3 regions of the Colwellia sp. BRX8-4 genome follow, and region 1 is predicted to be linked to each of the others. Evidence: predicted binding sites of a transcription regulator. Region 1 holds the regulator's gene; each other region holds the start of a gene.
The links. Region 1 encodes FNR, which switches genes on or off when oxygen is low (the NO sensors DNR and NnrR bind a similar motif). Its sites were predicted from a motif close to TTGATCTAGATCAA; they were not measured.
Positions count from the first base shown of each region.

Region 2: a site for FNR is predicted at 1,467-1,480, ahead of napF (ferredoxin-type protein NapF). Genes of this name have one in related genera too.
Region 3: a site for FNR is predicted at 1,451-1,464, ahead of H4J56_RS18005 (FeoA family protein). Genes of this name have one in related genera too.

Region 1 covers NZ_JACGVS010000009.1:29,647-32,936, forward strand. Annotated here, with positions in the region: gene H4J56_RS09300 (heavy metal translocating P-type ATPase) at 1-251, shown strand, start outside; gene ccoS (cbb3-type cytochrome oxidase assembly protein CcoS) at 281-493, shown strand; gene H4J56_RS09310 (sulfite exporter TauE/SafE family protein) at 499-1,176, shown strand; gene fnr (fumarate/nitrate reduction transcriptional regulator Fnr) at 1,215-1,934, shown strand; gene uspE (universal stress protein UspE) at 2,084-3,010, shown strand; gene ttcA (tRNA 2-thiocytidine(32) synthetase TtcA) at 3,121-3,290, shown strand, end outside.
Region 2 covers NZ_JACGVS010000010.1:145,799-149,088, reverse strand. Annotated here, with positions in the region: gene napA (nitrate reductase catalytic subunit NapA) at 1-408, opposite strand, end outside; gene H4J56_RS10605 (chaperone NapD) at 405-710, opposite strand; gene H4J56_RS10600 (TIGR02808 family protein) at 713-853, opposite strand; gene napF (ferredoxin-type protein NapF) at 850-1,389, opposite strand; gene prfC (peptide chain release factor 3) at 1,811-3,290, shown strand, end outside.
Region 3 covers NZ_JACGVS010000031.1:26,607-29,896, forward strand. Annotated here, with positions in the region: gene H4J56_RS18000 (TonB-dependent receptor) at 1-1,218, shown strand, start outside; gene H4J56_RS18005 (FeoA family protein) at 1,546-1,770, shown strand; gene feoB (ferrous iron transport protein B) at 1,770-3,290, shown strand, end outside.

The DNA.
Region 1 (3,290 bases):
CCGATATAGCTAAAAGTGGTGCCGATGTTATCTTACTCAATAATCGTTTAAAGTCGATAACAACATTAAGACAGGTCGCCAATAAAACTCGTCGCATTATTTGGCAAAATTATTTTTGGGCATTCGGTTATAATGCTATCGTATTGCCCCTTGCCGTCTCAGGCTACATTACTCCCTATATGGCGGTTATAGGTATGTCTGCAAGTTCGATATTGGTTATCACTAACTCGTTACGTTTATTAAAAAAGTAAACGCAAACTTATAATAGAGCATAAAGACCATGAGCATTATTTATATTTTGATCCCCATAGCGATAATCCTAACCTCTATCGCCATTTATTTATTTTTTTGGGCAGTAAAAACTGAACAATTTGATGATTTAGAGAAACAAGGTATGAGTATCTTGTTTGATGAAGATGAAAACACTACCACCAAAAAGTCCACTGAAACCCATAGCGAAAATACAGCTAAAAATGATACGGGTAGTAAATAACAGCCATGTTGAGTATAGATTATTTATCGGCATTCATCATCGGCTTGTTAGGTTCGGGACATTGTATCGGTATGTGCGGTGGTATAACAACGATGTTAACATCTGCTATATCACCGCAACAAAAAGGCAGCGATAAATTTAAGCTGGTCGGTGCATATAATGTTGGCCGAATTTTTTCTTATAGCTTAATTGGGGCAATCGTTGGATTTAGTAGTTCTATTGCAATAAAGAATATTGGCGTTCCATTAGGTTTTTTAAGGTTATTTGCAGCGGTATTTTTAATTTTATTAGGCTTGTATTTAGGCCAATGGTTAATGTGGCTATCAAAAGTTGAAAAAATGGGTAAGTTCCTTTGGCGCTATCTATCCCCGTTAAGTAAAAGGTTTATTCCCATTAATAATGCTAAACAAGCGCTAGCATTAGGAGCAGTCTGGGGATGGTTACCTTGTGGTTTAGTCTACTCAACATTAACTTGGTCCTTAGCCAGTGGAAGTGCCCTCAGTGGCGCCCTAATTATGACCAGTTTTGGTTTAGGTACTTTACCAGCCTTGTTAAGTCTTTCACTTGGCTCTTTTGGTATAAAGTCGTTGGTAACAAACACGAAATTCAAGAAAATAATGGCGCTAATGATAATTTCATACGGAATATACAGTTTAATGTTTGCATATAAGCAATTGTTTTAATATGATCGATAAATTAGGGATAACTCATTTAGGTTAATATGTATAAAAAGCCATGTTCTACATCTCAACATATTCATTGTCAAAACTGTAGTATCAGCGAGCTGTGTTTACCTTTCTCTTTAAATGATAAAGAACTCGATACACTAGACAGCATTATTGACCGTAAACGCCCTATTCATAAAGGCGAACAAATTTTCCAAGATGGCGACAAAATGCAAGCTTTATACGCTATTCGCTCTGGAACATTCAAAACATTTACGGTTAATGAACAAGGTGAAGAACAAATTACCGGTTTTCATTTAGCGGGTGATTTATTAGGTTTTGATGCTATTGCTGAGTCAGAGCATCCTAGTTTTGCAAAAGCCTTAGAAACATCTATGGTCTGTGAGATACCTTACAATACTTTAGATTCATTATCGAATACGATGCCTAAGTTGAAAAAACAAATTCTTCGCATGATGAGTTCCGAAATCCGCTCAGATCAAGAAATGTTAACGCTACTTAACCGCAAAAATGCTGAACAACGCTTAGCAACTTTTATTTCAACCTTAGCCAGTCGCTATCATGCACGGGGTATGTCACTAACAGATTTTCGCCTAACGATGACGCGAAGTGACATTGGTAATTATATTGGTTTAACGGTTGAAACCATCAGTAGATTATTAAATCGTTTTCAAAAAAATGAATTAATCACAGTTGATGGAAAACTCATCACAATACTTAATATGGATAAACTTAACGAGTGTGCTTCACTGTAGTTTATCGCTTTTTTAAATAATTATAGATAAATGCTTAACATTAAAGATGTTAAGCATTTTTTTTATTGAAATATTATGATTTAAAGCAAATAATATCTATTAATTATGGTCTATTATTAATATTATTTAATAACTAGGGAGTAAATATTATGGATAAGTATAAAAAAATATTAGCCGTTATTGATCCAACCACTGAAAATCAAAAAGCGTTGAAACGTGCGATTGAATTAGCACGACATAGTGGCGGACAGATCACTGCATTTTTAACCATTTATGATTTATCTTATGAAATGACCACCATGCTTTCTGGCGATGAGCGAGAAGCAATGCGTCAATCGGTTATTAATGATCGTAAACTATGGTTAGAAGAAAAGATTTCAGAAACTGATCACCAAGACATAACCATAGATACCTGTATTATTTGGCATAATCGCCCATTTGAAAAGATCATAAAAAAAGTACTGGCTGAAAACTTCGATATTGTCATCAAAGGCACCCATCAACATGACAAGCTAAAGTCGGTTATTTTTACGCCAACAGATTGGCATATCTTAAGGAAATGTCCCTGCCCAGTATTACTGGTTAAAGACCATAGCTGGCCAAGCAATGGTAATTTACTTACCGCACTCAATATCGGTAGCGATGATGATGAGCACAAAGCGCTTAATAATAAGTTAACCCAAGAATCAATAGTGTTTTCTTCACTGATTAAAGCCAATGTCCATTTAGTGAATTCTTATCCAGGTACGCCAGTAAATATTGCCATTGAAATTCCAGAGTTTAACGCCTCTGAATATAACGACACTATGTTTAATCATCACAAAAGTGCGATGAAAGACCATGCTAATAGCTTTAATATTCCGCTTAAAAATACCCATGTTAAAGAAGGTTTACCTGAAGATGTTATTCAAAGCATTTCTAAGCACGTTGATGCTGAATTAGTTGTGTTAGGTACTATTGGTCGAACGGGGATTTCAGCGGCACTTATTGGTAATACTGCAGAGCATGTCATTGACCGCCTTAACTGTGATGTCTTAGCGATAAAACCTGATGGTTACCTCTCGCCATTAGCTTAATATTGAAATATGTAAATATCCATTAAAAAGCCGAGGATTTCCTTGGCTTTTTGCTATACTACGCGCGGTAAAATTCATACTTTTTATTTCAAATATCTCTAGGAAACACTATGAGCGCTCAATCAGCGACACCAATAACATCTTTAACACCCAGCCAAAAAATACAGCTGAGTAAACTTGAGAAGCGCTTAAGACGACATGTTGGCCAAGCTATCGCGCAATATAATATGATAGAAGATGGCGATAAAATAATGGTGTGCTTATCGGGTGGCAAGGACAG
Region 2 (3,290 bases), on a different contig from region 1:
AGCGGCTTTAAATTTTTCAGCCATAACATCAAAGGCGGTATCCCAGCTTACCGGTGTAAACTCACCTTCTTTGGCATAAACACCATCTTTCATCCGTAATAACGGTTGAGTTAATCGGTCTTTCCCATACATAATTTTGGATAAAAAGTAACCTTTAATACAGTTAAGACCTTTGTTAACTTCTGCTTGAGGGTCACCTTGAGTCGCCACCACTTTTCCTTCTTGTGTTCCAACAAGCACACTACAACCTGTGCCACAAAAACGACAAGGGGCTTTATCCCATTTAATGGTAGTATCCGACGATTTAGTCAGCAAGTTTGAAGCTGAAGATGGCACGGCGATACCTGCGGCGACAGCTGTTGCTGCAATGGCGTTCGCTTTTATAAAATCACGTCTTGTTAATGTCATACCTTTATCCCCTGATGTTGTGGTAGCCCATAATCATTATGATGAAAAATCAATGATGAAGAGATCACACCCGGTAAATTACTCATATCTGTAATGGTGTTAATAAGGCCTTTGCCTTTTTCACCTCTGTTTAAATCATTTTCTTCTATGGTAACCACCATAGAGCCGTTATCAGCAATCTCATGCACTTCAGCGCCAGGAAATCCGCCCAGTTCTTCGGCCACTTTCGCGGTATTACTTGGCTGAGCAACAAAAAGCACACCAGCAATATTAATAGGTTTTTCTTCTAGTAGATTGATCACGATTATTCCCCTGCCGGCTTAATACCTAACATTTTTAAAAGTGCGATAGCGACTAAAGCGGTACCGGCAAAACCAGCTAAAAAAATAACAGGCATCGATGAATATCCTAAGATATTCCAAATCATTTGTTCAAGAGCGCTCATATAACTCTCCTATTAGTATGTGTGGGTTGCTCACCCACAGAATTTTTTGGTGTTAATTCAATAGATGATTGCGGGCAAATAGCAACACAGGCCCCACAATTTGTGCAGTCACTAAGTTTTATCTGGGGTTGTGGTACTGATGAATTTATATATTTAAAAGATATAGCTTCTGTCTCACAGCTATCTTGACAACTTTGACAAAACACATCGTTAACCGCTAAGCAATCGCCCTTTATGGAGATATCTAAATCCCAAGCATTTACTTCTGGAGCAAGTGCACGTTCGGCAAAAAGTGGCTGTTGACAACTTTCAACGCACGCTTGACAAAAAGTACACTCTCCTTTTAAAAAGTTAACTTCAGGGAAACCGCCATCACCTTTTTGAATGATATTTTCAGGACAAGACGTTAAACAGTCACCACATTGTGTGCAGCCATCAATAAAAGTGGCTTCATTGAGCACCCAAGGCAATCTGATTGCCGGAGCGGTTGTTAATTTTTTTGCTTTAAAAAAGTTTCTTCTAGCTAAATCAACCATGCTATCTCGTTATTTTTACATCATATTTCAGACTTTCTACCCAAAGAGTAATTTATCTTATACTCGAAGGTGAGATATTGATTTCGATCAAGACTTTCAAATAACATGACTATTAATCTCTTTATTAAATTCAAAAAAACCAGCTTGTATTGAATTTATTATTGAATCTCAACCTTAAAAATAACCAATCAAATAATTATTATCTGCACGATCACTTACCACTTAATCAAATAACAAAAGAAAAAGTGTTAATGTCTCGGATTCTTGCTAAAAATAATCATTTAAAGACAGTCCCCTAATGCGGCTATTTATATTTATGGTACAATGCGCGCAAAATTTAGGATTGTTCACATGTCCTTTCAGTATTTAAAAAAAGCATTTTATGTGCATCAGCATGTACACCAAAGAGAACTTTTAAAACATGACAACGCTACAGGCTAATGAAGTCAATCTAAGACGTACTTTCGCAATTATCTCTCATCCTGATGCGGGTAAAACCACCATCACTGAAAAAGTATTACTTTTTGGTCAGGCTTTACAACGAGCCGGCACGGTAAAAGGTAAAAAATCAGGCCAGCATGCAAAGTCTGACTGGATGGAAATGGAGAAAGAGCGTGGTATTTCTATCACGACCTCTGTAATGCAATTTCCTTATAACGGTTGTTTAGTTAATTTACTGGACACACCTGGTCACGAGGACTTTTCAGAAGATACCTACAGAACACTCACCGCGGTTGATTCATGCTTAATGGTTATCGACGTAGCTAAAGGTGTTGAGGCACGAACTGTTAAGTTAATGGAAGTAACGCGTTTACGTGATACGCCCATCATTACTTTTATGAATAAAATGGATCGTGATGTTCGTGACCCAATGGAAGTTATGGATGAAGTGGAAGATGTGCTGAAAATAAAATGTGCCCCTATTACTTGGCCGATTGGTATGGGTAAAGAATTTAAAGGTGTCTATAACATTTTAACTGACGAAATATTTTTATATAAGTCAGGACTTGGCCATATGATCCAAGAAGAAAGAATTATCAAAGGGCTTGATAACCCAGAGTTAGATAAGGTCATTGGAACTTATGCTGACGATTTACGTGAAGAATTAGAACTGGTTGCGGGTGCATCACATGAATTTAATTTGGAAGAGTTTTTAAAAGGTGAACTAACGCCAGTATTCTTTGGTACGGCTTTAGGTAATTTTGGTGTTGACCATATGCTTAATGGTTTAACTAAATGGGCACCAAAACCTTTACCTCGTTTAACTGATGTTAGAGAAGTAACCGCTCAAGAAGAAAAATTCACTGGCTTTGTTTTTAAAATTCAAGCGAACATGGATCCAAAACACCGTGACCGTATTGCTTTTATGCGTATTTGCTCAGGTAAATACGAAAAAGGCATGAAAATGCGTCAAGTACGTATTAACAAAGATGTAAAAATTGCCGATGCCGTAACGTTTATGGCTGGAGACCGTGCACATGTAGAAGAAGCATATGCCGGCGATATTATCGGTTTACATAACCACGGTAGTATTCAAATCGGTGATACCTTTACTTCAGGCGAAATGATGAAATTTAGTGGTATTCCAAACTTTGCCCCTGAAATGTTTCGTCGTATTCGTTTACGTGATCCATTAAAAGCTAAACAATTACAAAAAGGTTTAATACAACTTTCAGAAGAAGGTGCTGTGCAAGTATTCAGACCTTTCAACTCAAACGAGATGATAGTTGGCGCGGTCGGTGTATTGCAGTTTGAAGTCGTTGTACAACGTTTAAAAACTGAATATAAAGTTGACGCTATATACGAACCGATAAGTGTAGCAACTGCACGCTGGTGTACTTGTGATAATGAAAGAACACTAGAGCAATTTAGCAAAAAAGCTTATGACAATTTAGCACTAG
Region 3 (3,290 bases), on a different contig from region 1:
ATAACAACTAATTTTAATTTTTCGCTGGGTAAATCTTTTACTTCTGGTGAGTTAGAATTTGGCTTCGATGGTTATTTAGCCAAGCATGACTCTGTGATCACCAATCCAAATAACTCGATGTTTGCCGTGGTAAACTTTAATGATGTCAAAGATGATCGCTTTGGGTTATTTGCACAATGGCAGCAAACCTTTAACAATACCAAAGTTCAGTTAGGCGCCCGTTTAAAAAGAGCTGAATTAGATGCAGGTCAAGTGGCAACATCTATGGCAATGATGATTATGCCGATGGGCTCTGCAATGATGGATAATATGAATTCAGCTATGCCAACGATGGCTGATTTAGCCATAGACTTACGGGATAACTTTAATAACAGTGATCACAGTGTTAATGATACCAATATAGATATCGCATTAAGCACGGAAACTCAATTATCGAAAGATTTATCATTATATATAGGCGTAGGTTTAAAAAATAGAGCGCCTTCATATCAAGAGCTTTATCTCTGGACCCCGATGGAATCAACGGGTGGGCTGGCCGACGGTAACACTTATGTGGGTAATATGGATCTTAACAGTGAGACAGCTTATCAAGCGGATGTCGGTTTTACCTACCAAACTGAAAAAGTTATGATCACACCTCATTTCTTCTATCAAAATATTGATGACTATATTCAAGGTACTCCTTTAGGTATGTTGGATATGTCAGCAAAAATGATGGCCCAAATGATGGCGGGTGATGATAACCCTCTAAAGTTTACTAATGTAGATGCTAAGCTTTATGGTGCTGATGTAAATGGCTATTACACTATAAATGATCAAATACAATTATCAGCCGTGGTCAGTTACGTACGTGGCGAACGTCGTGATATTAATGATAACTTGTATCGTATTGCGCCATTGAATGGTCAGTTAAGTGCCAATTACTTTAGTGAGAATTGGTCTGTAAATATGGTTTTAGTGATGGCCGCCGCACAAAAAGATATTTCATTAACGAATCAGGAACAAACAAGTGCTGGTTATGGTGTGATGAATGTAGACGCTCAATATTACGTCAATAATCAATTAACGCTTCGTTTTGGCGTTGATAATCTACTCAATAAAGAATATCAAAATCACTTAGGTGGCTATAACCGAGTCAAAGGCAGTGATGTAACGTTTATGGACCGTTTACCTGAAGAAGGTACCAGTGCATGGGCAGAAATGACATATAGCTTTTAATCTATAAATCATACTGTCATTAAAATAGTAAATCGCTGACAAGCTATTTGGATTTGTCAGCGATGTTTCATTAGGTAATATTTAATTTTCATAATAACAATACCTCTCTTACCTTTTCGCTATTTTTACGTAAGCTGCGCAGATAAATCCAGTTATATTTTTAATATGATTATATTGAACGCTTGCTAAACTATTAAATTTTAAATCAAATTTATTAGTAGATTAATTTAAGCTGATTTAGATCAATTACGCTGTTATATACGCTTGCTGAAAAGTTAATAGTAAAGTAGAATCAAATGATAATCATTATTATTTGAGTTGTTGTTTATGACCCTTTCACAATTGAGGCGTACCCAACGAGCGGTGATCCGCACGTTGCCAACAAATTTCGATTTGACTTCAAAGTTAATCGAGCAGGGTTTTGCGTTAAAAACTGAGATATCATTAGCCCATAAAGCACCATTTAATGGGCCACTTGCCTTTCATCTCCATGGTACTAAAATTTGCTTAGCACCGAGTATTGCTCAACAAATAGGTATAGAAATCGTCTAATGTCACAAGCTTTACATTTGGCTCTAGTTGGCTTTGCCAATTCAGGAAAAAGCACGTTTTTTAATGCTCTAACGGGCGCGAAACAACAAACAGGAAACTGGACTGGCGTCACTGTAGCGACAAAACAGCAGCGCTTCTCATTTAATAATGAGCAAGTTTTACTTTCAGACTTACCTGGCATTAGTTCTCTCGCCACTCGAACTGAACAAAGTAAAGACCTGACTATTACCCAAGATTTTCTTAAAAATAACGACATTGATTGTTTAATTAATGTCGTCGATGCGACGCAATTAAAGCGTCAGTTGTATTTAACGACTCAGCTACTTGAACTCGGTTTACCGGTATTATTGGTTATCAATAAATCTGATCGAAAAGAAGCGCAAACCGTTGATATAAATATTTTAGCCAAAGAACTTGGCTGTAAAGTTATTATTGCCAACAGCTTAGCTAAAGATACCTTAAAACAAGTTGAACAGGCTTTACTTGAATTACCTAAAGCAAGTGAACGTCCAAAGAAATTAATGTTATCAGCAGATATTGTCAATAAACTCGCTGACAAAAACTCAACTGAGGTGTTAATTGATCTTGAATGTGGCGCTTGTAATGATCAAGGTGGCTGTCAGCAAACCAATACCGATGCTATTAGTATTATGCAGGCGCGTTACGAGTTTATTCAGCAGTTATTGATCGATGTTAAAAAGGGTCTACCGGCTTCCAAAAAAGCACCGGCAATAAGTTTAAGTGACCGCCTTGACCATTTTATCCTTCATCCTTGGTTAGGTGTGCCCGTTTTTCTTAGCATGATGTACTTATTGTTTATGTTTGCAATCAATGTTGGTAGCGCTTTTATCGACTTTTTTGATATTTTAGCCGGCGCTATTTTTGTCGATTACCCGCAAAGATTTTTATCAAGTTATGATTTACCTCAGTGGTTGCTAACCTTAATTGAAGGAGCTGGCTTAGGTATTCAAACGGTCGCTACTTTTATTCCAATCATCGCTTGTTTATTTATTGGTTTATCGATTTTAGAAAGCAGTGGCTACTTAGCGCGTGCAGCGTTTGTGGTTGACAGTGCTATGCAAAAAATTGGTTTACCCGGCAAAGCTTTTGTCCCTTTAATTGTTGGTTTTGGTTGTACGGTTCCTGCTGTAATGTCGGCACGAATTCTTGATAGTGAGCGTGAACGTATCACCACCATAATGATGTCACCGTTTATGTCGTGTGGGGCACGTTTACCGGTATATGCTTTATTTGCTGCGGCATTTTTCCCTGATTCTGGGCAAAACTTAGTTTTCTTATTGTACTTAATCGGTATAGCGGCAGCACTATTCACTGGATTTTTATTAAAGCACACAGTATTAATGGGCAAAAATTCTGTCAATATTATGGAATTACCGCTTTATGAAATACCTAAGCTTTCTTATCTCGTGCATCGTGTTTGGCAACGTACTCGGTCTTTTATTTTGGGGGCAGGTAAAACGATTGTCTTAGTGGTTTGTGTACTCAACTTCTTTAACTCA